2 regions of the Halomonas sp. JS92-SW72 genome follow, and region 2 is predicted to be linked to the other one. Evidence: predicted binding sites of a transcription regulator. Region 2 holds the regulator's gene; the other holds the start of a gene.
What was found. Region 2 encodes PhoB, which activates phosphate uptake and scavenging genes when phosphate is short. Its sites were predicted from a motif close to TGTCATANNNNTGTCANA; they were not measured.
Positions count from the first base shown of each region.

Region 1: the regulator PhoB is predicted to act here: its motif matches at 9,133-9,150, upstream of phbB (acetoacetyl-CoA reductase).

Region 1 is NZ_CP032147.1:3,377,655-3,393,426, reverse strand. It holds gene D1793_RS15940 (GNAT family N-acetyltransferase) at 1-476, opposite strand, end outside; gene D1793_RS15935 (aromatic-ring-hydroxylating dioxygenase subunit beta) at 952-1,152, shown strand; gene D1793_RS15930 (ABC transporter substrate-binding protein) at 1,273-2,448, shown strand; gene D1793_RS15925 (branched-chain amino acid ABC transporter permease) at 2,516-3,376, shown strand; gene D1793_RS15920 (branched-chain amino acid ABC transporter permease) at 3,389-4,468, shown strand; gene D1793_RS15915 (ABC transporter ATP-binding protein) at 4,472-5,251, shown strand; gene D1793_RS15910 (ABC transporter ATP-binding protein) at 5,248-5,979, shown strand; gene D1793_RS15905 (benzoate/H(+) symporter BenE family transporter) at 6,064-7,275, shown strand; gene D1793_RS15900 (universal stress protein) at 7,346-8,167, shown strand; gene D1793_RS15895 (hypothetical protein) at 8,239-8,619, shown strand; tRNA gene D1793_RS15890 (tRNA-Met) at 8,957-9,033, opposite strand; gene phbB (acetoacetyl-CoA reductase) at 9,222-9,968, shown strand; gene D1793_RS15880 (DUF349 domain-containing protein) at 10,082-12,868, opposite strand; gene minC (septum site-determining protein MinC) at 13,131-13,880, shown strand; gene minD (septum site-determining protein MinD) at 13,941-14,759, shown strand; gene minE (cell division topological specificity factor MinE) at 14,756-15,016, shown strand; gene sbcB (exodeoxyribonuclease I) at 15,094-15,772, shown strand, end outside.
Region 2 is NZ_CP032147.1:2,385,075-2,400,846, reverse strand. It holds gene phoU (phosphate signaling complex protein PhoU) at 1-227, shown strand, start outside; gene cysZ (sulfate transporter CysZ) at 474-1,205, shown strand; gene D1793_RS11240 (copper chaperone PCu(A)C) at 1,266-1,751, shown strand; gene phoR (phosphate regulon sensor histidine kinase PhoR) at 1,813-3,132, opposite strand; gene phoB (phosphate regulon transcriptional regulator PhoB) at 3,134-3,823, opposite strand; gene ubiA (4-hydroxybenzoate octaprenyltransferase) at 3,905-4,798, opposite strand; gene D1793_RS11220 (chorismate lyase) at 4,986-5,534, opposite strand; gene D1793_RS11215 (FAD-dependent oxidoreductase) at 5,610-6,770, shown strand; gene D1793_RS11210 (HU family DNA-binding protein) at 6,834-7,109, shown strand; gene D1793_RS11205 (hypothetical protein) at 7,195-7,551, shown strand; partial or broken gene recG (ATP-dependent DNA helicase RecG) at 7,606-9,685, opposite strand; gene D1793_RS11195 (hydrogen peroxide-inducible genes activator) at 9,682-10,602, opposite strand; gene D1793_RS11190 (SDR family oxidoreductase) at 10,670-11,542, shown strand; gene D1793_RS11185 (acyloxyacyl hydrolase) at 11,894-12,397, opposite strand; gene thpR (RNA 2',3'-cyclic phosphodiesterase) at 12,426-12,941, opposite strand; gene D1793_RS11175 (RidA family protein) at 12,949-13,338, opposite strand; gene D1793_RS11170 (bifunctional (p)ppGpp synthetase/guanosine-3',5'-bis(diphosphate) 3'-pyrophosphohydrolase) at 13,428-15,560, opposite strand; gene rpoZ (DNA-directed RNA polymerase subunit omega) at 15,627-15,772, opposite strand, start outside.

The sequences.
Region 1 (15,772 bases), 990 kb from region 2:
CGCTCCGGCAGGAACGGGTGCTCGGCCAGGCGGGCGTAGTCGGCATCGGGGCGCGCGCCCCAGTCGGGCGGGGTCATCAGCACCAGCAGCCCGCCGGCGCGCAGGGTGCCGGCCAGGGCGCCGAAGGCATCGGGATCGAAGCCCGCGCCTGCGGACACCACATCCACCACCAGCAGGTCCTGCTCGCCGCCCAGGCGGCTCCTGGCTCGCCCGGGAGCCAGGCAGGCATCTCCGGCCAGCCCCGGAGGGGCCTCGGCGGCCACCCACAGCGGCGCTTGCCAGGGGCCAGCTCTCCATAGCGCCAGCGCCGCCTCACGACAGGCCGGCGCCTCGCCGGTCAGCCACACCAGACCGCGCCAGCGCCGTCGCGCCAGGTCGGCGGCCCGCTCCACTATTGCCTTGACGCCATGCTGCCTTAGCGCCTCTGGCGACTCCCTCTGCCCCGATAGAGGCTGGCTTTCCGAGGCCTGCGGCATGGTTTTCCTCCTGACGGCAGCTACTACCTTGGTCGCAATGCTCATTGCATTCAACGCTGCCGGCTCAGAAATAGCCAACAGGAAATTCATTTAAAACACTAATAATAATAGAAAAAATCTGACGCATCGCCTCTGCCAGCCACCATCCAGGCACCTCGCCCCATGTCGCCAGCAGGCTATCGATTATGACAGCGGCAGCGTGCTAGCTTGGCATGGCTGCCGAGTCTGCCCGTCCGGTCAACCGCGGACCGCAGGCGCCGCCGCCCCACCATCGTCACACAATAGGGGCCGGCTCCGGCACTCGATACGTCTTCTCGACCAACACCAATAACCCGCACAGGGAGCACTCCATGAAGAAGATGACCAAGTTTGCCCTCACCGGCCTGGCCGCCGGCGTGGCACTGGCCGCCCTTGACCGATCAGTCAGACAGGACTGCCGCCTGACTTGCCGTACACAGGATTTGACAATAACTCGGTGCTCAAGGAGGAGGGCGGCAAGATGGAGCTGCGCTTCAACTGGCAGACCCTGAACCACCGCTACAAGGAGACCCAGACCTTCTTCGGGGCCTCCTTCTACACCCTGGACGTGTCGGGCGAGTCACCGCTGATCACCCGCAAGGTAGTGCAACTCAATAACGACTATATCCACCAGGTCATCGATATCTATCACATCTGAGATATCTACCACGTCTGAGATGGACGATGGCTGTGCGGCACGGACGCTGCCTCAATAACAAGCGACTCAATAACAAGCAAAGGCTCCAAGCCTTCACCTCTGATAATCCGGAAAACCACAATGAAAACCACCTTCAAGAAGTGCGCCCTGACCTCCCTGATCGCCGCCGGCATGGCCGTGGGCAGCGCCGCCTACGCCAGCGACAACGGCGCCGTCAAGCTCGGCCTGATGCTGCCCTATACCGGTACCTACACCGCCCTGGGCGAGGCGATCACCAACGGCCTGGAGCTCGCCATCGCCCAGCATGGCGACCAGCTCGGCGGCCGCGATGTCCAGTACGTGAAGCTCGACTCCGAGGCCAACCCCTCGCGGGCACCCCAGAACATGAGCCGCCTGGTGCGCGGCGACAACGTCGACTTCGTGATCGGCCCGGTGCACTCCGGCGTGGCCATGGGCATGCTGCGGGTGGCCCAGCAGACCGGCGCCATCACCATCATCCCCAATGCCGGGCTCGGCGCCGCCACCAACGAGCTGTGCATGCCCAACGTCTTCCGCACCTCCTTCAGCATGTGGCAGGACAGCTACCCCATGGGCAAGGTGGCCTACGAGATGGGCCATCGCCGCGTCGTGACCATCACCTGGGACTACGCTGGCGGCAAGGAGGACCTGGCGGGCTTCGAGGAGGCCTTCACCGAGGCCGGCGGCGAGATCGTGCGCCAGATCCTGGTGCCCTTCCCCAACACCGAGTTCCAGAGCTACCTGGCCCAGATCGCAAGCGACAGGCCCGATGCGGTCTACACCTTCTTCGCCGGGGGCGGCGGTGTGAGCTTCGTGCGCGACTACGCGGCCGCGGGCCTCAAGGACTCCATTCCGCTGCTCGGCTCGGGCTTCCTGACCGACGGCAACCTGGCCGCCATCGGCGAGGCGGGCGAGGGGGTGATGACCACCCTGCACTACGCCGAGACCCTGGATACCCCCCAGAACCGCGCCTTCGTCGAGGCCTATCAGGAGGCCTACGGCCAGATGCCCGACACCTATGCGGTGCAGGGCTACGACACCGGCATGATGCTGGTCCAGGCCATGGAGGCCGTGGGGGGTGACACCTCCGACCGCGAGCGGCTGATCCAGGCGCTGGCCAATGTCCAGCTGGACAGCCCGCGGGGGCCGATGAGCTTCTCCGCCTCCCACCACCCCATCCAGAACGTCTACCTGCGCGAGATTCGCAACGGCAAGCATGAGGTCGTCGGCATCGCCCACGAGAACCTCGAGGTGCCGGACGAAGCCTGCCGCATGTAACGGCGGCGTCACTGGATAACGGGGCGGGCGCCGCTCGCCCCTCGGTCACGATTCTCGGAGGGGTCCCATGGATCTCGCATTCTTCGGCGTGCAGCTGCTCAACGGGCTGCAGTACGGCCTGCTGCTGTTCCTGATCGCCAGCGGTCTCACGCTCATCTTCGGCATCATGGGCATCATCAACCTGGCCCACGGCGCCATGTACATGATCGGGGCCTACCTGGTCTACGACCTGACCTTTCGCCTCGGCAACTTCTGGCTGGCCATCCTGGTGGCGATCCCCATCGCCATCGCGCTCGGCCTGATCATCGAGCGGCTGTTCCTCGACACGCTCTACAAGCGCGACCACCTCTACCAGGTGCTGCTGACCTTCGGCCTGATCCTGGTGCTCAACGAGATGCAGCGCATCATCTGGGGCGGCGACGTGCACAGCGTGCCGATCCCCGAGCTCTTCAGCGGGCGCATCCAGCTCACCGACAACCTGCAGTACTCCCACTACCGGCTGTTCGTGATGGGCGTCTGCCTGGCGCTGGCCGGCGGGATCTACTGGGTCATCCGCCATACCCGGCTGGGCATCATCATCCGCGCCGGCGCGGTCAATCGCGACATGGTAGAGGGGCTCGGCATCAACGTGCGCACCCTCTTCACCCTGATCTTCAGCGTGGGGGTGGCGCTGACCGCCTTCGCCGGGATGATCGCCGCGCCGCTCACCTCCATCGCCCCGGGCATGGGGGACAGCATCCTGATCACCTGCTTCGTGGTGGTGGTCATCGGGGGCATCGGCTCGATCAAGGGCGCCTTCTGGGGCGCGATCCTGATCGGCATGGCCGAGACCTTCGGGTCGGTCCTGATTCCCAGCCTGGCCAGCATGGTCATCTACCTGATCATGGCCGCCGTGCTGCTGGTCAAGCCACGCGGGCTGTTTGCCTGAGGGAGAATTGACATGTTGCATCGCTATCCCAAGCGCGTCGTCATCATCATGCTGGTGCTGACCACCTTCGTTGCCCTCTTCCCGCTGTGGGGCCCCGCCGTCTTCGGCGCCCAGAGCGACTTCATGATGGAAAAGATGACCCTGATGCTGATCCTGGCGCTGTTCGCCATGAGCCTGGATCTGCTGGTGGGCATCGTCGGCCTGGTCAGCCTCGGCCATGCCCTGTTCTTCGGCCTCGGCGCCTACACCCTGGCGCTGGCCAGCCCCGCCTTCAGCCCCGCCGCCATCTGGTGGATGATGCCGTTGGTGATGCTGGTCGCGGCCCTGGCCGCGCTGGTGGTGGGCTTCCTGGTGATCCGCACCAAGGGCATCTTCTTCATCATGACCACCCTGGCCTTCGGCCAGATGCTCTACTACTTCGTCAACACCTCGCGACATACCGGGGGCACCGACGGGGTCTTCATCATGTTCCGGCCCAGCGTGGAGATCGGCGGGAGCGTGCTGCTCGACCTCGACAACCCGCTGACCTTCTTCTACTTCTGCCTGGCCATGGTGGTGGTGGGCTACCTCTTCCTGCGCTGGCTGACCCGCTCCTTCTATGGCCAGGTGCTCGACGGCATCCATGACAACGAGCACCGCATGGAGGCGCTGGGCTATGCCACCAGCCACTACAAGCTGGTCGCCTTCGTGATCTCCGGGGTGATGGCCTCCATCGCCGGCATGCTGGCGGCCATGCAGTACGGCTTCGCCAACCCGGCCCAGCTCGGCTGGCACACCTCCGGCGAGGTGCTGATGATGCTGATCCTGGGCGGCATGGGCACCATCTTCGGCCCGATCCTCGGCGCCTTCGCCTACGAGATCCTGCAGCACACCTTCGAGCACATGACCACCCACTGGCCGATCCTGATGGGCATCACCATCATCCTCGCCGTACTGGTGCTGCCCCGGGGCATCGCCGGGCTGATCATCGACCCGCCCAGCCGCGAGTCGCTGGCCAAGTCGCCGCTGCTCAAGTGGCTGAAGCGAGAACCGGCCGCCACGCCCACCGAGCCGGCCAAGCCTGCCGTGTCTGCCACAAGCAAGGAGGGCTGAGTCATGAGTGCCACGACACATCACGACGTCCTGCTTGAGACCCGGGGCCTGACCCGCCGCTTCGGCGGCCTGGTGGCGGTCAACGACGTCGACTTCACGCTCCGCCAGGGCGAGATTCACGCCATCCTCGGCCCCAACGGGGCGGGCAAGAGCACCCTGATAAACCTGCTCTCCGGCGAGTTCCCGCCCTCCGAAGGCGAGATCCTCTTCCAGGGGCAGCCGATCCAGGGCAGGAAGGCGCGCCAGATCGCCCGGATGGGCATCGGCCGCAGCCACCAGAAGACCAACATCTTCCCGCGCCTCACCTGCCTGCAAAACTGCCAGCTGGCGGCGCGTATCCACCTGGGCGGCGTCTTCGGCAGCTGGCGCTCGCGCCATCGGGCCCTCGAGGTGGACCAGCGCGCCCAGGAGGTGCTGGAGACCTGCCAACTGGTGCATCGTGCCCATACCCCGGCCTCGGCGATGAGCTACGGCGAGCAGCGCCAGCTGCAGATCGCCATGGTGCTGGCCACCGCGCCCAAGCTGATGCTGCTCGATGAGCCCATGGCCGGCATGGGCCGGGAGGAGACCGCCCAGGTCACCGAGCTGCTCAAGGGGCTCTCGGACCGCTATCCGCTGGTGCTGATCGAGCACGACATGGACTCGGTGTTCCGCCTGGCCGATCGCATCACCGTGATGGTCGACGGCTGCGTGCTGGAGACCGGGCCCACCGCCCAGATCCGGGCAAGCGAACGGGTGCGGGATGTCTATCTTGGCCGTCATCATGAGGAGTCCGCCGCATGAGCGCTTCATCGACCGCGACCCCGCTGATCGAGGCGAAGGGTCTGCACACCTACTACGGCGAGAGCCATGTGCTGCACGGGATCGACCTCACCCTGATGCCCGGCGAGACCCTGAGCCTGATGGGGCGCAACGGCATGGGCAAGACCACCACCCTGAAGTCGATCCTCGGCTTCGTGCCGCCGCGCCAGGGGGCGGTCAGCATCAAGGGCAAGCCTACCGCCAAGCGGCGGCCCTGGCAGCTGATCCGCCAGGGCATCGGCTACGTGCCGGAGGGGCGCGGCATCTTCCCCGGCATCAGCGTGCGCGAGCACCTGATCATGGCGGCGCGCCCCAACGAGCGCGGCGAATCGCCGTGGACCCTGGAGCGGGTGCTGGACACCTTCCCGCGGCTCGGCCAGCGCATCAATCACGACGGCTCCTTCCTCTCCGGGGGCGAGCAGCAGATGCTCTCCATCGGCCGGGCGCTGACCACCAACCCTGACATGATCATCCTGGATGAGGCCACCGAGGGCCTGGCGCCGCTGATCCGTGACGAGATCTGGAAGATCATCCGCGAGATCAAGGCCTCCGGCATCGCCAGCATCATCGTCGACAAGAACATCGACAACCTGCTGGAGGTGGCCGACAAGCACCTGCTATTGGTCAAGGGCGAGGTGGTCTACAGCGGTGATTCCCAGGGGCTCAGGGAGGATCCGTCGATACTCGACACCCATCTGGGCGTTGCCTGACGCCGCAATTTTTAACCCAAGGGAAGCGCTGATTTATGTCGCGAGCGCAGCAATTAATCAGTGTTTTCCAAAACGGAGCCAATGATGCAGCTACACAAGGACTGGTCGATCCCCGCCGTCACGGCGGGCTTCGTGGCGGTGCTGATCTCCTACGCGGGGCCCCTGGCGATCTTCTTCCAGGCCGCCCAGAGCGCGGAGATCACAACGGCCATGATGACCTCCTGGGTCTGGGCGATCTCCATCGGCGCCGCCGCCTCCGGCATCCTGCTCAGCCTGTGGCTGAAGGTGCCGGTGGTGACGGCCTGGTCGGCACCGGGGACGGCGCTGTTGGTCACCCTGTTCCCGGGGCTGTCGCTCAATGAGGCGGTGGGGGCCTACCTCACCGCCGCGGCGATCCTCTTCGTGGTGGGCATCACCGGCTCCTTTGATCGCATCGTTCAGGCGATCCCGCCGGGCATCGCCGGCGCCATGATGGCGGGTATCCTGTTCCAGTTCGGCGTAGGGGTCTTCGTCTCTCTGGAGTCGGTGCCGGCGCTCGCCGTCGGCATGGTGATCGCCTACCTGGCCTTCAAGCGGCTCACCCCGCGCTACAGCCTGATCCTGCTGTTGCTCGTCGGCGTGGTGCTGGCCGTGGTGCTGGAGGGGGCAAGCCTGCAGGGCGTGTCGGTGAGGGTGGCCGAGCCGCAGTTCATCCGCCCCGAGTGGACCTGGAACGCGACGCTCAGCCTGGCGATCCCGCTGGTGCTGGTCAGCCTCACCGGGCAGTTCCTGCCGGGCATGGCGATCCTGCGCACCTCGGGCTACAGCACGCCGGCCAGGCCCATCGTCACCGTGACCAGCCTGACCTCCTTCGTGACGGCCTTCTTTGGCGGCATCACCACGGTGGTGGCGGCCATCACCGCGGCGATCTGCACCAGCAAGGAGGCCCATGAGGACCCCGACAAGCGCTACGTGGCCGGGGTGGCCAACGGGCTCTTCTACCTGGTGGGCGGCACCTTCGCCGGCACCATCGTGCTGCTCTTCACCTCCCTGCCCGGCGAGTTCGTGGCGATCCTGGCGGGGCTGGCGCTGATCGGCGCCATCACCAGCAACGTCAGCGCCTTCGCCGCCCACAAGGACCACCTGGAGGCCTCGGTGATCACCTTCATCGCCACCGCCTCCGGGATCAGCTTCCTAGGCCTGGGCTCCGCCTTCTGGGGCGTGGTGGTGGGGGCCCTGGCCTACCAGCTGCTGCACCGACCCTTCACGCTGTCGCGGCGGGATGCCACTGCGGCGGCTTCCGAGAAACAACAATAGGCGCCAGGCGCCGATCACAGACGTGCCGGGTCATTCCGACAACTCGCCCGGCGCTTCGAGGAGAACCTTCATGCAGACGATCCATGTGGCCCTGGACGAGACCGACCATTCCCTGCGCGGCCTGGCGCTGGGCCGTAACCTGGCGGCCCAGCTCGGGGTCTCCCTGAGCGTGGTATCGGTGGTCGCCGACCCGGCCCAGTCCGAAAGGCGGCGCGAGGCCCTCAGGGCTCGGCTGGCCGAGGAGACGACCGCCGGCCACGAGTCGATACCCGTCGAGGTGATGGTGAACGACAGCGCCAAGGACGCCCTGGCGAGCCTGGCCGACCAGGAGGGCGTTGGGCTGTGCCTGGGCGCCCACGGGCGCCGCCCGGTGCCGGAGATGCTGATCGGCAGCGTCACCGCGGGGGTGGTGCGCCGCGCTAGTCGCCCCGTACTGCTGTGCGGGCCCCGCTACGCGCCCGAGCGTCACGCCCGGGTGGAGGTGGTGATGGTATGCGTGGATGGCTCCCCGCTTTCCGAGGCGATGCTGCCCCACGCGGTGGCGCTGGCCGAGCGCTTCGGGGCGCGGCTGCAGCTGCTGCAGGTGATCGACGCCAGCGCCATGGCGGCGGCCGCCGGGGAGGGCAGCCCGGGCGACGTGATGGAGTCCGGCTACGTGCACGGCCTGGCGCGGCGCCTGGAGCGGGAGTACCGCCTCGAGGTGGACTGGGAGGTGCTGCACGGCACCCCAGCCGACGCCATCGTCAGCTACCTGGCCGATAGCCGCGACGTGATGCTGGCCATGACCACCCACGGGCGCAGCGGCCTCTCCCAGGTGGTGGCCGGCAGTGTCAGCCATGAGGTGCTCCACGAGGCGTGCTGCCCGGTGGCGGTGCTCAGGCCAAAGGGCTGATGCGGATCAATTTCTGGTCGCCTGAGGTGGGCTAGGCTGGGGGAAGCCGAATCACTACCGAGGGGGTCCCCATGCTCGCTATCACCTCTGCCATGCGCCGCATGGCCCACGCCTGGCGTTGCCGCCAGCAGCGCCAGGCGTGGAGCGCCCTGGACGCCGACCAGCAGGAGCTGCGGCTGCGCGACCTGGGGCTGGCACGCCTCGACGAATCGCTCTTCTGGTCCGGTGAGCGTTCGCCCCTGGAGCAGCTGCCGCGGATGATGGCGGTCTACGGCGTCGAGCATGCCGACACCATCCTGGCCGGCCCCGGCGTGCGCCGCGACCTGGAGCGGGTCTGCTCGCTCTGCCCGGAGAAGGCCCGCTGCCGGCGCGTGCTGGCCAGCGAGCCCGACGTGGATGCCTGCGGCTTCTGCCCCAATGCCTGCACCCTGGAGGCGCTGCGGCGGCATTGAGCGGCGGGAGGGGGGGGCCACATCGAGCCGTGAACTCAAGAAAGCCGACTCCAGGAGGAGCCGGCTTTTTTTCGGTATGATCGGGTCATCAGGCACAAAAAAAGCCAGAACCTCTCGGTTCTGGCTTTTTTCGGTATTTGGTAGCGGGGACCGCCGACCTTGGAACAAGAGGGAACCGATGACCGTCATCGGCCCCAAAGCAAAACGCCGGTTCCCTGGGGAACCGGCGTTTCGATATTTGGTAGCGGGGACCGCCGACCTTGGAACAGGCGCGAACCGATGCCGGGTCATCGGGCACAAAAAAAGCCAGAACCTCTCGGTTCTGGCTTTTATCATTTGGTAGCGGGGACCGGATTTGAACCGATGACCTTCGGGTTATGAGCCCGACGAGCTACCAGACTGCTCCACCCCGCATCAACGTGAGGCGCATTTTACAGGGATTACCCCTTTAGTCAAGGGTCCGGGTTCAAACGCTCGTCCCGGCACCGCTTCATGGTCCATACTCCGCGGAGTTGTCATCAAACTGGCAACGCTGCAAAGAATAATTGGTGTGCAGGCCGAGGTGGCCTGGCCACAGCGTCATGACAATCAGGGAGGTTACAATGGCCAACAACGCAATCGTTGCTTGGGTGACCGGTGGAACCGGCGGCATCGGCAGTGCCATCTGTCGTTCGCTGGCCGATGAGGGCTACCAGGTGGTGGCCGGCTACCACAATCCGGAAAAGGCCAAGAGCTGGCTCGAAGCCCAGAAGGCGGATGGCTACACCAACATCGATATCGCCGGGGTGGACCTGGTGGATTTCGAGGCCTGCGTGAACGGGGTCAAGGAGATCGAGGCGAAGCATGGCCCGATCGGCGTGCTGGTGAACTGTGCGGGCATCACCCGCGATGGCACCATGAAGAAGATGACCCCCGAGCAGTGGCACGAGGTCATCGACACCAACCTCAACAGCGTCTTCAACACCTGCCGCAGCGTGCTCGACACCATGCTGGAGCAGCAGTACGGCCGGATCATCAACATCTCCTCCATCAACGGCCGCAAGGGCCAGTTCGGCCAGGTGAACTACTCGGCCGCCAAGGCGGGCATGCACGGCCTGACCATGGCACTGGCCCAGGAGACCGCCACCAAGGGCATCACCGTGAACACCGTGTCGCCGGGCTATATCGCCACCGACATGATCATGAAGATCCCCGAGAAGGTGCGCGAGTCCATCCGCGAGACCATCCCGGTCAAGCGCTACGGCAAGCCGGAGGAGATCGGTCGCCTGGTGGCCTATCTGGCCCACGAGGAGTCCGGCTTCATCACCGGCGCCAATATCGACATCAACGGCGGCCAGTTCATGGGCTGATCGCCCCGGTTTCCTGCGCCCTCTGGTCACCGATCGACCAGGGGCAGACGTAACGACACGAAGCGCGAGGCGATCCCTCGCGCTTCTGCTTTTCTGGCCTCAGGGTTCTGGGCTCAGGGTGGGGGCAGGCGGGTCAGGCGCTCCAGCAGGCGATCCAGCTCCCCCACCTCGCGGCTCCACAGCGCCGGTGCGACCGGCCCCGTGGCCAGCAGCTCGCGCAGCACGCCGTGGACCTCCTCGGCGCGGGAGAGCTCGCGCCCGAGGTTCTCGTTGAGGCGCTCCACCTGGATCGCCAGGCGCAGCGGGTCGTCGCGATGGCTGACGCTGCCCACGGCGAGCAGGGAGAGATGCACCCGCACCCTCGCCAGGCGCTCCGCCACCTCCTCGTCGGCGGCGGGCGCCTGGCGCGCGGCGTTGCGGCGGGCGTGGGCGCTGCGCATGTCATCCTCCAGGCGCGGCGACTCGGGCAGCGCCACCTCGCGGGGCTCGCCGCCGGCCAGGCGCTCGGCGTCGGCTGCCAGGTGGGCGAGCAGCAGTGGCTGAACCTCTCGCCAGCGCTCCACCTCCTCCACCACGGCCAGGCGTTCGAGGCGCTCGCGTCGGGCGCGCACGATGCCCGACCAGCGCCGGCGCATGCCCTCGGTGCGGCGTCCGCCGGGGAGGGGCTCCAGAGCGGCGGCCTCGGCAATGGCGGAGGCGAGCACCGCCTCGTCGGCGCTGCCGGCGGGGTGCCAGGCGTCCAGGCGCTCGATCAGCGCCTGCATGGCCTCCTGGCGTTCCCGGGCCTGACGGATGCGGTCGTCGCGCTCGGCTTCCCGGGAGGCAAACACCTGGTCGCACAGGCCGCGAAACTCCCGCCACAGCGCCTGCTCCTCGCCCCGCGGGGCACGCCCCAGCTCGCGCCAGCGCTGCTGCAGCGCCTTGACCGCTTCGGCACGGCGAGCCGCGGGCATCGCCTGGCCCAGCAGGGCGCGCACCTGCTCGATGAGGTCGCGCTTGGTCTCGGCGACCGCCCGGGCGCGCTGGTCGATCAGCGCCTGAAGCGCATGGCGGATGCGGGCGAAGCGACGACCGATGGTCTCGGCCTGGTCGCGGGGCACCGGCGAGGCGCGTCGCCACTGGTCCCTGGCGCGGTCGCGGATCTCGCGCAGGGCATCGGGATCGGCCTCCTCGGCGGGTTGCTCGAGAAGCGTTTCCAGCTGATCGCAGAGGGCCTGTCGGGTGGCCAGGTGGGTCTGGCGCTCGGCGTCGAGGCGCTCGCGCCATGGGGCGAGCCGCTCGTGGATGCGGTCGGAGGCGGCCCGGAAGCGGGCCGACTGTTCGCGATTGGCGGCGGCGTCCCCCAGCGCCTTCCACTCCTTGACCAGCTGGCGGTGGCGGCGGTCCAGCGCGGCGTCGACGAGGCTCGCCTCCTCGGCCAGGGCCTCGATGGCCTGCAGCAGCTGGTCGCGCTTGGGACCGGCCACGAAGCTGCGCCAGTCGCGCAGCTCGGCGAGCCGAGCCCCCAGCTGTCGAAGGCGCGCACGCTGGGGCTGGGGCAACCTGTCGTCGAGCCCGTCGGCAGCCTGGCGCAGGCGCTGGTGAAGACGGCTGGCGCCCTTGAAGGCGCCGCGCTCCAGCAGGCTCTCCAGGTCGTCGAGGTCGGCGATGAAGCGGGCCAGGCGTGCCGTCTGGTCTTCCTCGTCGGCCGGGGCATCCGGCTGTGCCAGGCGCTGTCGGGCCCGCTGCAGCAGCGGGGCAGGGGCCAGGCCACGAGGCCAGTCGATGGCCCCCAGCAGCGCCGTGAGGCGGTCGTCATCGCCGTCGGTCAGGGCCCGCTCGAGCTCGTCGGCGCGCTCCTCCAGGCGCACCCAGGCCTGGCTGATGCGCTCGAAGCCTTCGCGAACGGCATCATAGCGCTGGCGGAGCACCTGGTCCGCCAGGTGCTGATCGGAGAGCGCCTGCCAGCGCTGGGCCAGCAGCTGCTTCTGAGCGCGCAGGCTGGCAATGTCCTGGGCAGTGACCACGTCGCTGCGCCCCAGGGCCTCGAGCCCCTCCTCCAGGGCCTCCACCAGCGCCTCCCTGGCCTGCTCGGCGTCCTCGCGGCGCGCCTCGGCGGCTTCGCTGGCGCGCAGCCGGGCCTCGTGGTCGCCGATCACCTTGCGACAGCGCAGGCAGGCATCGTGGTAGCGGCGCTCCTGAGTGGCGTCGGGGAGATCCTGAAGCGCCGTCCATTCGCGCTCCAGGTGGCGAAAGCGGCCGCCATAGAGCGGCTCCCAGGGGGCGGATGCGTGGCGCTCCAGATCGGCCAGCAGCCCCTCGCGGCGCTCCCGGGCGGCGGCCAGCTGCGCCGAGTCGGCGCGCAGGCGGTTGAGGCGCTCCCTGGCCCCGCGCATGACCTGGCGGTCGCGTCGCGCCTGCTGGGCCAGGCGAGCCAGTCCGGCTTCGCTCTCGACCCGTGCGGCGGCGGCGTGGCGCACGGCGGCGATGCCGTTGTCGCAGGCCTGGCGGATCAGGGCCTCCTCGCTGTCCAGCCTGGCCAGCGCCGCCAGGCGCAGCTGCTGGTTATCGCCCTTCAGACAGAGCTCGGCGAGCAGCGCGTCATCATCGAGCCGTTCGATCAGGGCGATGCGCGCGCCCAGCTCCAGGTGGCCGCTGCCGTCGGCGAGCAGGGCGATCAGCCGGTGGGTGAGCTCCGCTGAGGCATCGCCCCTGCCGAGCAGGGCGATCAGCCGCTCGGGGTCGTCGAGGCGAGCCAGCGCCTCGCACCGCACGCCGGGGTCCTCATCCAGGGCGAGCCGCTCCAGGGCCTGGCGGTGCTCCTCGCGGCTGAGATCGAGGCGTGCGACGGCCTGTTGCCGTACCAGGGGGGCGGGGTGCTGCCAGCGCGGGGCAAACAGGCGGCGGAGGAGTCCGGACATGGGCGATCCTGATCAAGGGGCGCATCACGCACCGGGACGCGCCAGTCGGTTATTGTCGGGTGGGCCGGGAAGAGCCGACAGGCGAGGCTCGGGCCTGGCCAGGGTATCTAAGCATGCGGTGCCGCTTCGGAAAAGCCCGTGCTGTGGCCGCCTGGAGACACTGACAGTGTAGGCTTGCTGGGCGTATGATCAGTTGCAGGGGGCGCGGCACTCGCTTAGCTTTGGTGGCGTACCCCGACCAACACCGATGTGGAGTTCGGCAATGAGCCTCAAAGTGGACAGGGATAGCATGGCCTTCACCTTCAAGGGCGGCATGCTGCCGATGACGGTGATGGAACTGAGCAGTGCCGACCCCGAGCGGATTCGAGAGCAGCTCGCCGGCAAGCTCAGTCAGTCCCCGGCCTTCTTCCAGCACACCCCGGTGGTGCTCAGCGTCGAGAAGCTCGACGAACCCCACCTGGCCCTGGAGCGGATCTGCGCGGTGTGCCGTGCCCACAAGCTGCTGCCGGTGGCGGTGCGCGGCGGTGCCGAGCCGGTCAAGCAGTCGGCCTGGGCGCTTGGCCTGGGCTGGTTCCCGCCCCTGGAGGCGAGCCGCCCCAGGAGCCTCGAGAGCGTGCCGCCGGTCGAGGCCGCGGTGGTCGCCGAGGAAGAAGCGGCGCTGACCTCCCCGCCGGGCGTGGCCAGCGGCGGGAGGATCTTCCGTGGCACGGTGCGCTCCGGCCAGCAGATCACCTCCCCGGAAGGGGACCTGGTGGTCATCGGTGCGGTGAACGCCGGCGCCGAGGTGCTGGCCGCGGGCAGCGTGCATGTCTATGGCGCCCTGCGCGGCCGCGCCCTGGCCGGCATTCATGGCGACCCCCTGGCTGCCATCTTCTGCCGTGAACTCCACGCCGAGCTGCTGTCGGTGGCCGGCAACTACAAGCGACTCGAGGACATCGACCCGCGCCTGCTGGGCGCCACGGTGCAGGTGCGCCTCGATGGAGACCAGCTCGGCATCACCGCGCTGACCTGAAGCACGGCAGGACCGAGACGGTCATCCTCTTACCACTCAATGACAGACAGGAAGCGACTCTTGGCCAAGATCATCGTTGTGACCTCCGGCAAGGGAGGCGTCGGCAAGACAACCAGCGCGGCAGCCATCGCCACCGGCCTGGCGCTTCGCGGCAACAAGACCGTGGTCATCGATTTCGACGTGGGGCTGCGCAACCTCGACCTGATCATGGGCTGCGAGCGCCGAGTGGTCTATGACCTGGTCAATGTGATCCAGGGCGAGGCCGGGCTCAGCCAGGCGCTGATCCGCGACAAGCGGGTCGACAACCTGCATATCCTGCCGGCCTCCCAGACCCGCGACAAGGACGCCCTGAGCCAGGAGGGCGTGGAGAAGGTGCTCGAGACCCTCGCCAAGGACTTCGACTACATCCTCTGCGACTCTCCGGCGGGCATCGAGCGCGGCGCCCAGCTGGCCATGTACTTCGCCGACGAGGCGATCGTGGTCACCAACCCCGAGGTCTCCTCGGTGCGTGATTCCGACCGCATCCTCGGCCTGCTGGCCTCCAAGACCCGGCGCGCCGAGCGCGGCGAGGAGCCGATCAAGGAGCACCTGCTGGTCACGCGCTACAACCCGGAGCGGGTCGACCTGGGCGACATGCTCAACCTCGACGATATCCGGGAGATCCTGGCCATCGACCTGATCGGCGTGATTCCCGAGTCCGAGGCAGTGCTGCGTGCCTCGAACCAGGGGGTGCCGGTGACCCACGATGCCGCAAGCGACGCTGGCCAGGCTTACACCGACACGGTGGCCCGCCTGCTCGGCGAGGAGGTCCCCCTGCGTTTCCATGAGTACCAGAAGAAGAGCCTGCTGAGCCGCATGTTTGGAGGTGTTCGCCGGTGAAACTGCTTGAATTCCTGAAGCGAGAGCGCAAGAAGACCGCGTCGGTCGCCAAGGAGCGGCTGCAGATCATCGTGGCCCACCAGCGCAGCCAGCGCGGTCAGCCCGACTACATGCCCCTGCTCGAGAAGGAGCTGCTGGAGGTGATCCGTCGCTACGTCCAGGTGGATGACGACGCCATCAACATCAGCCTCGACAGCGAGGACAACTGCTCGGTGCTGGAGCTCAACGTCACCCTGCCGAAGGGGGCTCCGGGCTGAGCAGGTCCGGCTGAGACCGGCGCGGGGCTGTGCTAGGCTGTGGCCTCCATCCCGTCTGACCGTCGGAGAGCCCGCCCATGGCGCCGCCCGCTGCCCCGCTGACCTTCCTGTGGCATGACTACGAGACCTTCGGTGCCGATCCGCGCCGTGACCGCCCGGCGCAGTTCGCGGCGATCCGCACCGACGCCGACTTCAACGAGGTCGGCGAGCCGGTGGAGTGGTTCTGCAAGCCCGCCGACGACTTTCTGCCCCACCCCCAGGCCTGCCTGATCACCGGGATCACCCCCCAACAGGCGCGCCGCCGGGGCCTGCCCGAGGCGGAGTTCGCCGGCCGCATCGAGGCGCTGATGAGTGCGCCCGGCACCTGCGTGCTGGGCTACAACAGCCTGCGCTTCGATGACGAGGTGACGCGCCACCTCTTCTATCGCAACCTGATCGACCCCTACGCCCGAGAGTGGCAGAACGGCAATTCCCGCTGGGACCTGATCGACGTGGTGCGGGCCTTCCACGCCCTGCGCCCGGCGGGCATCGAGTGGCCGCGCCGCGCCGACGGCGCGCCCAGCTTCCGCCTCGAGGACCTGACCGCCGCCAACGGCATCGCCCACCAGGGCGCCCACGATGCCCTGGCCGACGTGCGCGCCACCATCGCCCTGGCGAAGCGGCTGCGCGAGGCCAACCCCCGGCTCTTCGACTACCTGCAGGGGCTGCGCGGCAAGCGCGCGGTGGCCCGGCTGCTCGACGTGCCGGGGCGCAAGC
Region 2 (15,772 bases):
ACGAGGAGTACCGCAGCGCCATGCGCTCGCTGATGACCTTCATGATGGAGGATGCCCGCTCGATCTCGCCGATCCTCAGCTTGATGTGGATCCTGCGCGCCCTGGAGCGCATCGGCGATCACGCCAACAACCTGGCCGAGTACGTGGTCTACCTGGTCAAGGGGCTGGATATCCGCCACACCGACCCCGAGGACCTCGACGAGCAGGCAATCACCCGCAAGGGATAGGCCTGACTCGGTCGACCGTCATGCTCGAGGCTGTTCCGGCGACAGGTCTTCGAGTGGGCGCTGTGAACCCATCCTTGGGCGCTACCGACGCCATCCCTGGCGTAAGACCCCCTCTTCGACCTGTCCCCGGCGCCTCTCGCTCATTGCAACGGTGCATGGGTTGACGGTCCCTCTGGATTGGCTGTCAATGACGCAGGCCACTGCCCCTGGCGGTGGCCTTCGTCGTTTTCCCGTGAAGGAATCACCATGCTTGATGCCGTCACCGCCCTGGCCCGGGGCACCCGCCTGGCCTACTCCCGCGGCCTGCGCCGCTACGTTTTCGTGCCCATCGTCATCAACCTGCTGGTCTACGGGGCCATGTTGCGCTTCGTGCTGGCCAACTTCGGCGGCTGGCTGGAGGGCTGGATGGCGCTGGTGCCGGCCTGGCTTGGCTGGCTCGAGTGGCTGATCTGGCCGCTGTTCGTGATCAGCCTGGTGGTGATTGTCTTCTTCACCTTCACCCTGGTGACCCACCTGATCGCCGCCCCCTTCTACGGCTTCCTGGCGGCCAGGGTGGAGGCGGTGGCCACCGGGCGGCCACCGCTGGACGATCGCGGCCTCATGAAGACGGCGGTGGATGCCCTGGGGCGCGAGCTGGTCAAGCTGGCCTATATCGCGCCAAGAGCCCTGCTGCTCTTCCTGGTGAGCTGGATTCCCGGGGTGAACCTCGCCGCCCCGCTGCTCTGGGCGCTCTTCTCCGCCTGGGTGATGGCGATCGCCTACCTGGACTACCCCATGGACAACAACAAGGTGAGCTTCGCCGAGATGCGCCGACGGCTGGCGGCGCGCTGGTGGCAGAGCCTCACCTATGGCGGCTGCGTGACCCTGGTGACCTGGATTCCCCTGGCCAACCTCTTCCTGCTGCCCGGCGCGGTGTCCGGTGCGGTGCTGATGTGGGCCGAGCACTATCGCGACCTGGGCGCTCCCGCGGCGCGTTGAACGAGGCCCGGCAGGGCGGCTGCTATGCTCGGGGGACATCCCGACAAGGAGCCAACCGCCATGCGCATGCCCGTTATCCTGCTGCTGGCCGCCGGCCTCGCCCTCCCGGGGCTGGTCCAGGCCCATGAGTATGAGCTTGAGGACCTGGTAGTGGTGCACCCCTTCGCCACCCCGGCGCCGCCCGGCGTGCCCCATGCGGCCGCCTATGTGGATATCCGCGTGGAGGGGGAGACCCCCGCCGTGCTGGTCGGCGCCCGCACCCCGGCCAGCGAGTCGGTGGAGCTGCACGACATGCAGATGGAGGAGGGCGTGATGCAGATGCGCCGGGTCGAGCGCATCGAGGTGCCCGCGGGCATCACCCAGACCATGCGGCCGGGTGGCGGCTATCACCTGATGCTGATGGACCTGAAGGCGCCGCTGCGCCTGGGCGAGCGTTTCCCGATGACCCTGGAGTTTGCCGAGCGCGGCGAGGTCGAGGTGGAGGTGTGGGTGCAGAGCGCCGAGCGGGGCAGCGAGGCCGCCGACGGCCACCACCATGACCTCTGAGCATCATCATGACCTCTGAACATCCCCATGACCTCTGAACATCATCCGGCGAGGGAGGGGATCAGGCCCTGTCGGTGGTGGCCTGGGCCTCCTGGCGCTGGCGCAGCCGCGCCGCGGGGAAAAGGCAGCGGAAGCGGGCGCCCTGGCCCGGGCGGGAGTCGATCTCCAGGCGGGCGTCGTGGCGCAGCAGCACATGCTTGACGATGGCGAGGCCAAGCCCGGTGCCGCCGGTGGCGGCGCTGCGCCCCTTGTCGACGCGATAGAAGCGCTCGGTGAGCCGCGGCAGGTGCACCGGATCGATGCCCTCGCCGTTGTCCTCCACCTCCAGGCAGGCGCCGTCGCCGTGGGGCCGCCAGCGCAGCACGATGCGGCTGCCTTCGGGGGTGTAGCGCACCGCGTTGAAGGCCAGGTTGGAGAGGGCGCTGTGGATCTCCTGCTCGCTGCCGAGCAGTGACCTGGGTTCCACCAGCTCCACCTCGACGGTGTGGCGGCCGGCGGAGAGGGCCGTCGCGTCGCGCTGCACGCTGCCCAGCAGGGCGTCCATGCCCAGCGGGGTGTGGTCCTCGCCGCCGCGGTCGATCTCCAGGCGCGACAGCAGCAGCAGGTCGCTGACCAGGTTCTGCATGCGGCTGGTCTGCTCCTGCATACTGGGCAGCCCCCGGGCGAAGCGCGGCGGCAGCTGGTCGGCGTAGGTGGCGTAGGTCTCCAGGTAGCCGGCCAGCACGGTGAGTGGGGTGCGCAGCTCGTGGGAGACATTGGCCACGAAGTCGCGGCGCATCTCCTCCAGGCGGTGCAGGCGGGTGATGTCGCGGGCCATCAGCAGCCGCTCGTCATCGCCGTAGAGGGTGATCTGGAACTGCAGCACCATCTGCTCGTCGATGGGCGAGGGCAGCGTCAGCGGCTCGCGGTAGTCGCGGGCATGGAAGTAGTCGATGAAGCGCGGATCGCGCAGCAGGTTGGTGATGTGGTGGCCGCGGTCATGGGCGGCGTTGAGCCCCAGCATGCGCTCGGCGGCGCTGTTCCACCACTCCATGTCGCCGTGGCGGTCGAGCATCACCACGCTGTCGCGCATCGCCTCGGAGGACTCCTGGATGCGCTTGATGATCCCGAGCAGCCGCTCCTGGGTGTGGCGCTGCCCCTTCTGGTAGCGGTAGAGACGGTCGAACAGCTCGCCCCACACGCCCGTGGTGGCGGGAGGCTCGGCCTGGGGGGTGAGGGTCAGCCAGCGGTGGAGGCGGTAGAGCTGGCGCAGATGAAAGCCCAGGCAGGCCGCGAGGCCGAGGGCCAGGCCCGCCCAGGCATGGGACAGCAGCCATCCCACCAGCAGGCCGATGCCGGCCAGCAGCAGAAGTCGCCATAGCTCCCGCCTCCAGAGGCCCACGTCAGCCCTTGGCGGAGAACCGGTAGCCGGTGCCGCGCACCGTCTGCACCAGGTGCTGGTGGCGCTCGCCCAGCGCCTTGCGCAGGCGGCGGATATGCACGTCCACGGTGCGCTCTTCCACGTAGACGTTGCCGCCCCACACCTGGTCCAGCAGCTGGCTGCGGGTGTAGGCGCGCTCCTGGTGGGTCATGAAGAACTGCAGCAGGCGATACTCGGTGGGGCCCATCTCCACGGGCCTGCCGCTGGCGCTGACCCGGTGGCTCACCGGATCGAGCAGCAGGCCGTCGACCTCCACGGCCTCCTCGACGCCCTGGGGCGTGGCGCGACGCAGCACCGCCTTGAGGCGGGCCACCAGCTCGCGGGGAGAGAAGGGCTTGGTGATGTAGTCGTCGGCGCCGGCCTCCAGCCCCTGGATCTTGTTGTCCTCCTCGCCCTTGGCGGTGAGCATGATGATCGGCAGTTCGGCGGTGGTCGGCTCGCGCTTGAGGCGGCGGGCCAGCTCGATGCCGCTGGTGCCGGGCATCATCCAGTCCAGCAGCACCAGGTCGGGCTGGTGGTCGACCACCATGGCATGGGCGGCCTGGGCGTTGTCGGCCTCGAGGACGCGGTAGTCGGCCATCTCCAGCGCCACCGCGATCATCTCGCGGATCGGCGCCTCATCATCGACGATCAGAACGGTCTTGGCGGTCATCCGGAAGCCTCGGCACAGTGACGGATCGATGACGATCTCACCATGCCAGTATGACACTCGCGTGACAGGACCGCCCGCCTGTCATGCGCCGGCGGCCGGCCACAGGCTGAGGGCGATGCCGGCGAACACCAGCAGGCCCGACCAGTGGTTGTTGAGGAAGGCCTGGAAGCAGGGATCGCGCTCGCGCTCGCGGATCAGGAACTGCTGGTGCACGAAGGTGGCCGCCATGCCGGCCAGGCCCAGCCAGAAGAAGCCGCCGAAGCCCAGACGCAGCCCCGCCCAGGCCAGCAGCAGCAGGGTCAGGCCCTGCAGCAGGCCGATCATCAGCCGGTCGGCGCGGCCGAACAGCACGGCGGTGGACTTGATGCCGATCTTGAGATCGTCGTCGCGGTCGACCATGGCGTACTGGGTGTCGTAGGCCACGGTCCAGGCGACATTGGCGGCGAACAGCAGCCAGGCCTCGAAGGGCACATGGCCCAGCACCGCGCCAAAGGCCATGGGGATGGCCCAGGAAAAGGCGGCGCCCAGGAAGAGCTGGGGCAGGTGGGTGTAGCGCTTCATGAAGGGGTAGATGAAGGCCAGCGCCACCCCCACCAGAGAGAGCATCACCGTGAACAGGTTGGTGAACCAGACCAGCACGAAGGCGGCCATCACCAGGATCAGGAACAGCGCCTGGGCCTCGCCCTCGCTGATCCGCCCGGTGGCCAGGGGGCGCAGCCGGGTGCGCTTGACGTGGCCGTCGAAGTGGCGGTCGGCGTAGTCGTTGACCACGCAGCCGGCGGCGCGCATCAGGTAGACCCCGGCGATGAAGATCAGCAGCACGCGGCGGCCGGGGATGCCCTCGGCGGCCACCCACAGCGCCCACAGGGTGGGCCACATCAGCAGCCAGGTGCCGATGGGGCGGTTCAGGCGCATCAGCTGCAGGAAGTCGGGCACCCGGGCGAGGCCCGTGGGGCGCATCAGGGAACGGTCCATCTCTACCTCGTAAGAATTTTCTTTATTGGCAGACGGTGTTAAGCGGCGGGACTGTTCCGGCGACAAGCCTGCGAGGAGGCGCTGTGAATACTTCCTTGTACGCTACCGACGCCATCCCTGGCGTAGGACCTCCTCTTCGGCTTGTCCCCGGCGCCCCGCCCGTCGGCATCGGAGACTGGCCCAGAGCCTAGCGCGAAGGGAGACCGAGGTCATCCGCCATGGCATCCAGGAACCACTCCTGCACCAGCACCCGGAAGTCGCCGCGGCGAAACACCGAGCGGCGCCCCCAGGGGCCCGTGGCGGCGTGGAAGCCGGCGGGGGCGGTGGTCACCTCGATCTCGCCGCGCTCGAGGCCCGGCTGGCGGAACAGCCAGGAGCCCAGCGAGCGCTCGCCCAGGTGGGCCAGCTCGTGTTCCGGCAGGCCCGAGAGCGGCGCCACCGAGCGCGCCACCACCCAGGGGCGCTCCCCCAGGCAGAGCGCCACCTCGCGCAGCCAGGCGCGCTGGCCGGGGGCGATGCCCAGCGCCCTGGCCTCGTCGCGGCGGGGCGTGCCGAGGCGCTGGTCGAGCAGCCGGACGCGGAAGGGGCGCGGCGCACCGGCCTCGGTGAGGCGCAGGGTCAGGGAGTCCCGGGAGCCGACCCAGCGGTGCCAGGCGGGGCTCATGGCCGGCCGGGAGGCGGCCAGGGGGATCCAGTGCGCCAGGGCGCAGGTGTCGGCAGGTGGCAGGTCGGACACCGTCGGGCTCCGCGTCGCTTCAGGGGCGGCTAGTGTAACATGCGGTGCCATCCCCACCCCTGAGCGAGGAGGCCCATGAGCGCTCCCCTGACCATTATCGGTTCCGGCATGGCAGGCCTTGGCCTGCTGCGTGCCCTGCGTGCGCTGGATGCCGAACGCCCCGTGACCCTGATCACCGCCGACGGCGGCGATGACTACGCCAAGCCGCTGCTCTCCACCGGTTTCGCCAAGCGACTGCCGCCGGATCGCCTGGCGGCGCGCAGCGCCCTGCGGGTCGCCGAGGAGCTGAATGCGGTGGTGCGCACCCATACCCGGGTCGAGGCCATCGACGCGGCAGCGCGCACCCTGCGGATCGGCGCCGAGCGGCTGCCCTGGAGCGAGCTGGTGCTGGCCACCGGGGCGGCGCCGGCGGTGCCCTTTGCACTGCCCGCGGCGGTGGCCGGCCGGGTCTTTACCATCAACGACCTGGAGGACTATCGCGCCTTCCACGCCGCCCTGGCGGCGCTGGGGCGGCCGGGTCGGGTGGCCATCGTCGGCGCCGGCCTGGTGGGCTGCGAGTTCGCCAACGACCTGCTGGCGGGCGGTCATGAGGTAAGCCTGGTGGCCCCCGAGACCGCACCCCTGGCGCGGCTGCTGCCCGAGCCCCTGGGGCGTGCCCTGGGCGAGGCCTTCGAGGCGGCCGGCATGACGCTGGCGCTGGGGGGCGGGGTGACGGCCCTCGAGGACGCCGGCGCCGACCTGGGCGTGGCGCTGGACGATGGCAGCCACCTGATGGCCGACCTGGTGCTGGTGGCTACCGGCCTCAGGCCGCGCACCGCCCTGGCCCAGGCGGCGGGCCTCGCGGTCGGCGCCGCCGGCATCCACACCGACCGCTGCCTGGCCACCTCGGCGCCCGGCATCCACGCCCTGGGCGACGTGGCCTGCGTCGACGGGGTGAGTGCCATGTATGTGCAGCCGCTGCAGGCGAGCGCCAAGGCGCTGGCGAAGACCCTGACCGGCACGCCCACCCCGGTCGCCTACGGCCCCTGGCCGGTGGTGGTCAAGACGCCGCTGCTGCCGGTGGTGGCCCTGCCGCCGACCCGCCCGCCGGCGCGCTGGCGCATCGAGGGGGAGGTCGGCGATCTCACCGCCCTGGCGGAGTCGGAAGACGGTCGTTTGATCGGATTTGCGTTGACAGGGACCTGTGTCCGTCGGAAAGTTGAACTGGCGCGGGTTGCGCCGCCGTTGCTAGGCTAGATCTTCGACAACAAGACCCCGGCGACAGGCGCCCGGGGAGTATGCCAATACCAGGAGGGCAGTATGCGTAAGCCAGAACTCGCCGCGGCGATTGCCGAGCGTGCCGATCTTTCCAAGGACAAGGCGAGCCAGGTGCTCAACGTGATCCTCGACGAGATCACCGGTAGCGTGGCCCAGGGACAGGATGTGTCGCTGATCGGCTTCGGCACCTTCACCGTGCGTGAGCGTGCGGCGCGCACCGGCAAGAACCCCCAGACCGGCCAGCCGCTGACCATCCCGGCCAGCAAGACGGTGGCCTTCAAGCCGGGCAAGGGCCTCAAGGACGCGGTGGCCAAGTAAGACACAGCAAGGCGCCAGGCGGCCCGCTGCGGTGGGCCGCGGCGGCCTTCCCCTCCATGGATTCGGATTCGGTGGCGAGATCGACATGAAGCTGCGACTGATGCTCTGGCTGCTGGCCTTCCTGCTCAAGCGCGCCCTGCGCCGCAAGGCCCGCTTCCGCGAGCTGCTGACCGAGATGCGCGGCCTCGACTGGGGCATCGCCACCGAAGACCTCGCCATCGCCCGCCACTACCGGATGAGCCCCCGCGGTATCCAGTCCGGGCGCGGCCTGCCGGTGGACCTCGACCTGGAGCTGCGCTTCGAGGACGAGGCCACCGCGCTCCAGGTGCTGAGGAAACCCACCCAGCAGGCCTTCCTCGACGGCATGATGGCAGGCACCGTGCGTCTGGTCGGCGATTCCGCCGATCTGCAGAAGCTCCAGAAGCTCCTCCGGCACCTCTGAGCCACCTCTGGCCCCTCACCCTTGCCTCGCTGCCCGGCCCCTGGGGTCTGAGGGTCACACCTGCCCGTAGCGGCCCGCCTCCTCGCCCAGCCAGCGCCTGACCAGCGGCCGGCTCGCCTCCGGGTGGATGGCCAGCAGCGCCTCGGCCAGCGGAGCGACGCGCTCCAGCAGGTCGGCGTCGCGCTCCAGGTCGGCGATCTTCATCTGGGCCAGGCCCGTCTGGCGGGTGCCCAGCACCTCGCCGGGGCCGCGCAGCTCCAGGTCCTTCTCGGCGATGCGAAAGCCGTCGTTGGTCTCGCGCATCACCGCCAGGCGCTCCTTGGAGTGGGCCGAGAGCGGTGGGTGATAGAGCAGCACGCAGAAGCTCGCGGTGGAGCCGCGCCCCACCCGGCCGCGCAGCTGGTGCAGCTGGGAGAGCCCAAGCCGCTCGGGGTTCTCGATGATCATCAGGCTGGCGTTGGGCACGTCGACCCCCACCTCGATCACCGTGGTGGCCACCAGCAGGTCCAGCTCGCCGGCCTTGAAGGCGTCCATCACCGTGGCCTTCTCGGCGGCCTTCATGCGCCCGTGCACCAGGCCGATGGCCAGTTCCGGCAGGGCCTCGGTGAGCTCGTCCCGGGTCGCCTCGGCGGCCTGGCACTCCAGCACCTCGGACTCCTCGATCAGGGTGCAGACCCAGTAGGCCTGTCGCCCCTCGGCGCAGGCGTGGCGGATGCGTGCCACCACCTCGGGGCGCCGCTCGTCGGGCATCGCCACCGTCTTCACCGGGGTGCGCCCGGGGGGCAGCTCGTCGATGATCGAGACGTCGAGGTCGGCGTAGGCGCTCATCGCCAGGGTGCGGGGAATGGGGGTCGCGGTCATCACCAGCTGGTGGGGCGTCAGGCCCCCGGCCTCGCCCTTCTCGCGCAGGGCCAGGCGCTGGTGCACCCCGAAGCGATGCTGCTCGTCGACGATGGCCAGGCCCAGGCGCTGGAAGTGCACGTCGCCCTGGAAGAGGGCATGGGTGCCCACCACCATGCGCGCGGCCGTCCTGGATGGCCGCCTTGGTGTCCAGGCGCGCCTTGCCCTTGAGCTTGCCGGAGAGCCAGGCCACCTCGATGCCCAGCGGTTCGAACCAGGCCCGGAAGGCGCGGTAGTGCTGCTCGGCGAGGATCTCGGTGGGCGCCATCATCGCCGCCTGGCAGTCGCCGGCGATGGCGGAGAGCGCGGCCATGGCGGCCACCACCGTCTTGCCGGAGCCCACGTCGCCCTGCACCAGGCGCAGCATGGGCACCTCCCGGGCCAGGTCGGCGCCGATCTCGTCGAGCACCCGGCGCTGGGCGCCGGTCAGCGAGAAGGGCAGCTGGGTCAGGAAGCGCGCCTGCAGGCCGCGCCCGGAGGGCAGCGCCGGGGCGCCATCCTCCTGGATGCGCAGGCGCACCGCCTGCAGGCTCAGGCGGTGGGCCAGCAGCTCCTCCAGGGCCAGGCGGCGGCTGGCGGGGTGGCGGCCGCTGGCGAGGGCCTCGGCATCCACCTCCGGCGTCGGCTGGTGCAGCACGTGCAGGCAGTGGTGCAGCTCGGGCAGGCGGAAGCGGGCGCGCAGGTCCTCGGTGATCCAGTCCGGCAGCGCCTCGGGATGGGCCTCGAGCAGGGCCAGGGCCTGCTCGATCAGCGCCCGCAGGCGGGTCTGGTGGAGCCCCTCGGTGGCTGGGTAGATGGGGGTCAGGTGATCCTCCACCGGCGGAGCGTCGGCCTTGAGCAGGCGATACTCGGGGTGGTAGAGCTCGAGCCCGGTAGCCCCGGCGCGGGCCTCGCCGAAGCAGCGCAGCCAGCTGCCGGACTGGAACTGCTGCTGCTGGGCCGGCGAGAAGTGGAAGAAGCGCAGGCTGAGCAGGCCCGAGCCGTCGCGCAGCCGCACCAGCAGGCTGCGGCGGCGCCCGCGCACCACCTCGGCGGCCACCACCTCGCCCTCCACCACCGCCTCGTGGCCGGCGCGCAGGGTGCCGATGGGGGTGATGCGGGTGCGGTCCTGGTAGCGCAGCGGCAGGTGGAAGAGCAGGTCGGCCACGCTCTCGATGCGCAGCCGGGCCAGCTTCAGCGCCAGCGCCTCGCCGACCCCCTTGAGCGATGTGACCGGCGCGTCGAGTGCATTCATGCCGGCATGGTGTCGGCCTCGCGGCAGCGGGCGATGGCCTCGGTCACGGCGTCGATCGCCTTGGGCCGCGGGAAGCTGGCCCGCCAGGCGATGGCCACGGTGCGCGAGGGTGCGGGGGGAGCGAAGGGGCGGCTGACCAGCAGGCCGCTCTCGTAGTGGACGGTGCCGATGGCCGAGCGCGGCAGCACCGTGATGCCCAGCTTGGAGGCCACCATGTGGCGGATGGTCTCCAGCGACCCCCCTTCGGCGGTGAGGGTGTTGTTGGGGCTGGCCAGCTTCTGGCTGATGGCCGGGCAGGCCTCGAGGATCTGGTCGCGGAAGCAGTGCCCCTCGCCGAGCAGCAGCAGCCGCTCCTTGAGCAGCTCCTCCTTGTGGACGACCTCGCGCTCGGCCCAGGGGTGGTCGGCGGGCATCAGCACCTCGAACTCCTCATCGTAGAGCGCCTTGGTCAGCACGTCGGTCTCGGTGAAGGGCAGCGCCACGATGATGGCGTCCAGCTCGCCGCTTCTCAGCTTGCGGCGCAGGTTGCCGGTGAAGCCTTCCTCGATGTAGAGCGGCATCTGCGGCGCGCCGCGGCGCAGCTCGGGCACCAGGTGCGGGAAGAGGTAGGGGCCGATGGTGTAGATGGCGCCGAGCCGCAGGGGGCTGGCCAGCTGGTCCTTGCCGGCGTTGGCCAGCTCCTTGATCACGCTGGTCTGCTCCAGCACCCGCTGGGCCTGCTCGACGATCTTCTCGCCCAGCGGCGTCACCTGGACGGTGGACTTGGAGCGTTCGAAGAGGGCCACGCCCAGCTCCTCCTCGAGCTTCTTCACCGCCACCGAGAGGGTCGGCTGGGAGACGAAGCAGCGCTCGGCGGCGCGTCCGAAGTGGCGCTCCTGGGCGAGTGTCACGATGTAGCGGAGTTCTGTTAGAGTCATTGGGGTTGCCTTGCAGGCATCCTCTTGAAATTCCAATAGGGACTTTTTATCAGGGGGCAGGGAAAAGGTGAAGACAACTACGCTGATTCTAGGCTGTGGGGATATCGGGATCGGGCTCGGCCAGCGGCTGCAGGCGGCCGGCCAGCGGGTGGTGGGCGTGCGCCGCAACGTGGCCGCGCTGGAGGGCAGCGGCCTGGAGGCCGCCGGCGCCGACCTGACCGACCCCGCCTCGCTCGCCGCCCTGCCGGACGCCGATGTGCTGGTCTACGTGGTCAGCGCCGACCGCTTCGAGGAGGAGGCCTACCGCGCCGCCTACCCCGAGGGGCTGAAGGCGGTGCTGGCCGAGTTCGGCGAGCGCAAGAGGGCCCCTCGGCGCGTTTTCTTCGTCTCCTCCACCAGCGTCTATCCCCAGCAGTCCGGCGAGGAGGTGGACGAGGCGAGCCCCGCCGATCCCACCGGCTTCGCCGGCGCCCTGATGCGCGAGGCGGAGCAGGTGCTGCTCGACCATCCCCTGCCCGGCACCGCGGTGCGCTTCTCGGGCATCTATGGCCCCGGCCGCGATCGACTGATCCGCCAGGTGAGCGAGGGACGCATCGCCCCGGAAAGCCCCGCGATGTACACCAACCGCATCCACCGCGACGACTGCGTCGGGGTACTGGCCCACCTGATCGAGCGCAGCCTGGCCGATGAGCCCGTCGACGACCTCTATCTGGCCAGCGACTGCGAGCCGGCGCCGCTCCACGAGGTGATGACCTGGCTGGCGAAGCAGCTCAAGGTGGAGGCCACCGAGACCATCCAGTCGCCGCTGCGCCGTCGCGCCAGCAAGCGCTGCCTCAATGCCCGCCTGCTGGCCAGCGGCTACGCGTTCCGCTACCCCAGCTTCCGCGAGGGCTATGCCCAGGTGCTCAAGGAGGGCGGCTTCCTGCCCGAGAAGGCGTGATCGCCATGGGGTGATCGGATCAGAGCGCGAAGCGATAGCCCAGCGTCAGGGTCTCGAAGCTGTGGATTAGAGAGCGGTCGCTTGATCCCTGGCGGGCTGGGGTTACTGCGGGAAGCGGTAGCCCAGCGTCAGGGTCTCGAAGCTGTGGATTAGAGAGCGGTCGCTTGATCCCTGGCGGGCTGGGGTTACTGCGGGAAGCGGTAGCCCAGCGTCAGGGTCTCGAAGCTGTGGATTAGAGAGCGGTCGCTTGATCCCTGGCGGGCTGGGGTTACTGCGGGAAGCGGTAGCCCAGCGTCAGGGTCTCGAAGCTGTGGATTAGAGAGCGGTCGCTTGATCCCTGGCGGGCTGGTGTTACAGTGGGAAGCGGTAGCCCAGTGTCAGGGTCTCGAAGCCGTCATTCGGCCGCTTGATCCCGCCGTTGGAGTAGTGGGTCAGCGCCAGGGAGAGCTCCCCGCCGGCCCAGGGCATCCCCACCGCCAGGCGGTCCTCGAACTGGAAGGCGGTGGAGAGGTTGCGCGCCTCCACCCGGGTCTTGAGGAAGAGGGCGCCACCGATGCCCCCCTCCACGAAGAGGTCGCGCTCGCCGGGGAAGGTCCAGCGCAGCGCCGGCGACAGCAGCAGGGCGGCGTTGCCGTCCTGCTGTTCGCTGGAGAGCAGCAGCAGGCCGGTGGCCAGTCGCAGGTCCAGCCTGGGATGCAGGCTGGTCAGCGGAGCGAGGCGGTCGACCTCCATCTTGAGGGCGACCGTGGATTCACTGGTGGCGCCAACGGTGACCTGCAGGTCGGCCATGGCCGGGCTGCCGGCCAGCAGCAGCGTCAGGGCGGCGCAGGCCGCCCGATGCGACACGAGAGACATTCCCTTCTCCCTCCATGACCCTGATGGCTCAGCTGGCCCGAGTGTGCGCCAGAGGCGCGTAGCGCACCGCCTGGCCGTCGTTGATCGAATGAATCAGCGCCACCTGATTATAGGTCCACTCGAGGTCCACGTCCGGCAGGTCGTCGGCCTCGAGCCGCTCGGCGCGGCGCAGCAGGGTGACGTGGGGCACGTAGCGCGCGGGGCGACCGGTGAGCCCCTGGCCCTCCAGCGCATGCCACAGCCGCTCGTGCAGGGCGGCCAGCGCCGGGTCCGGGGCCTGGCCGCCCACCCAGACGATGCCCGGTCCCTGGAAGCTACCCCAGGCGTCCAGCCGCCACTTGCCGGGTGCGAGGGTCAGGTGGTTCACCCAGTCGACCAGCTCGGCGGCCTTTGCCGCGCCCACCTCGCCGAGGAAGGCCAGGGTCAGATGCAGGCTCTCGTCGGGCATGCGCCGGCCGCCGCAACGGGCGTGGGCCGCATCGGCCAGCGCGCCGAGCCGCCCGCGCAGTGCGGGCGGCGGTACCAGCGCCAGGAAGAGCCGCATGGGGCTATCAGTCGCCGATGACCATCACCGCTTCCGCCTCGAACTGCGCGCCCTTGGGCAGCGCCTTCACGCCAACCGCGGCGCGGGCCGGGTAGGGCTTGGCGAAGAACTCCTCCATCACCTTGTTGACCAGGGCGAAGTTGTCCAGGTCGACCAGGTAGAGGTTGAGCTTGACGATCTCGCCCAGGGAGCCCGCGGCCTCCTCGCAGACGGCTTTGAGGTTGGTGAAGACCTGGCGGGCCTGGGCCTCGAAGTCGTCGGAGACGATCTCCATGGTGGTCGGGTCCAGGGGGATCTGGCCGGAGAGGTAGACGGTGTTGCCGGCCTTGATGGCCTGGGAGTAGGGGCCGATGGCGGCGGGGGCCTGGTCGGTGTTGATCACGGCCTTGTTGCTCATGGTGTGCTCCGTCGGTTTGGTTGCTGCTCGGGATAATCGAAAACGGCCCGGCCGCCCCGGCTGGGCGTTGCCGGACCGGCGGGGGAAGCTCAGTTGCCGAGGCGGGTGATGCGCTCGACGTGGGAGAGGTTGCGCAGCCGCTTGATGATGCGCGCCAGGTGGACGCGGTCACGCACCGAGAGGGTCAGGTTGACGGTGGCCAGGCGGGCGTCGCGCTCCTCGATGCCGATGCGCTCGATGTTGGCCTCGGCATCGGTGACCAGGCCGGCCAGTTCGGCCACCAGGCCGCGTCGGCTCTGCACCTCCAGGCGCAGCGCCACCGGGAAGTCCTCGGCGATGTCGTCGGACCACTCCAGGGCAAACAGCTTGTCCGGATCGTTCCTGAGCTCGCCCAGGTTACGGCACTCGGAGCGATGCACCACGATGCCCTTGCCCACCGAGAGATGGCCGATGACGGGGTCGCCGGGCAGCGGGTGGCAGCAGCGGGCGAACTTGATCACCATGCCTTCGGCACCGCTGATCAGGATGGGGCCATGGGCACGCGGCTCGCCCTTGCCCGCGGGGCGCTCGCCGTGCTGCAGGTCGAGCAGGCGGCGCGCCACCACATGGGCGACCCGGGTGCCCAGGCCGATGGATTCCAGCAGGACATCCTCGTTCTTCAGGCCGAGCTCGCCCAGCAGCGTGGCCAGCGGCCCGTCGGGGAGCTCCTCCAGGCTGGTCTCGAACTCCGCCAGGGCCTTGTTGAGCAGCCGCCGGCCGAGCTGAACCGCCTCGGTATGCTGCTGGTGCTTGAGGGCGTGGCGGATCGCCGAGCGCGCCTTGGCGGTGGCGACGAAGTTGAGCCAGGCCAGGTTGGGCCGTGCCCCCGGGGCGGTGATGATGTCCAGGGTCTGGCCGCTCTCCAGCCGGGTGGAGAGCGGGGCCAGGTGGCGGTCGATGCGACAGGCGATGGTGCTGTTGCCGATATCGGTATGCACGCTGTAGGCGAAGTCGATCACCGTGGCGCCCTGGGGCAGCTCCATGATGTCGCCCTTGGGCGTGAACACGTAGATATCGTCGGGGAAGAGGTCGTTCTTGACGTGCTCAATGAACTCCAGGGAGTCGCCGGCGTGGCGCTGCATCTCCAGTAGCCCCTTGATCCAGGAGCGGGCCCGGGCGTGGCTGCCCTCGGCGATAGGGTGCTGGGTCTGGCCGGCCTTGTAGAGCCAGTGGGCGGCGATGCCGTTGTTGGCCATGGCCTCCATCTCGCGGGTGCGGATCTGCACCTCGATGGGCATGCCATTGGCGCCGAACAGCGAGGTATGCAGGCTCTGGTAGCCGTTGGCCTTGGGGATGGCGATGTAGTCCTTGAAGCGCCCCGGCACCGGCTTGTAGAGGTTGTGCACCACGCCGAGGATGCGATAGCAGCTGTCGACGTCCTCGCAGATGATGCGGAAGCCGAAGACGTCCATGATCTCGGCGAACGACTTGCGCTGGTCGCGCATCTTCTTGTAGATCGACAGCAGGTGCTTCTGGCGGCCGACCACGGTGCCGGAGAGCCCCTCGTCGTCGAGGCTCTTCTGCAGGTTGTTCTGGATCTGGCGGATCGCCGAGCGGCGGTTCCCCCGGGCGCTGGAGACGGCGCGCTTGATGCGCTCGGCGCGCATCGGGTGCAGGGCCTGGAAGGAGAGGTCCTCCAGCTCCACGCGGATGGTGTTGATGCCCAGGCGGTTGGCGATGCGGGCGTAGATCTCCAGGGTCTCGCGGGCGATGCGGCGCTTCTTCTCCGGGCGCAGCGCCCCCAGGGTGCGCATGTTGTGCAGGCGGTCGGCCAGCTTGACGATGATGACCCGGATGTCCCGGGACATCGCCAGCACCATCTTCTGGAAGTTCTCGGCCTGGGCGACCGCCTTGTCCTCGAAGGCGATCTGGGTCAGCTTGGAGACCCCGTCGACGAGCTCCGCCACCGGCTTGCCGAACTGCTCGGCCAGCGCCTCCTTGCCGACCCCGGTATCCTCGATGACGTCATGCAGCATGGCCGCCATCAGGCTCTGATGGTCCATGTGCATGTTGGCGAGGATATTGGCGACGGCGAGGGGGTGGGTGACATAGGGCTCGCCGGAGCGCCGGCGCTGGCCGTCGTGGGCCTGCTCGGCATAGTAGAAGGCGCGCTTGACCTGCTGGATCTCGCTCTGGGGAAGGTAGCCGCCGAGACGGTCGGCGAGGTCATCGATGGTGAACATGCGGCGCGCCCTGATTCCTGCGTGAGTGTCCTGGGAAGGATGACGGCGCCCTGGCGCCGCCGTGGATCACTCCTCGCCGGCGCCGCCGAAGTAGGGCTCGCGCACCGGGCGCACGGCGGGCTCGACCGGCTCGTCGAGGACGCTCTCGTCGACCAGGCCGGCGGCGATCTCGCGCAGCGCGACCACGGTGGGCTTGTCGTTCTCCCAGGGCA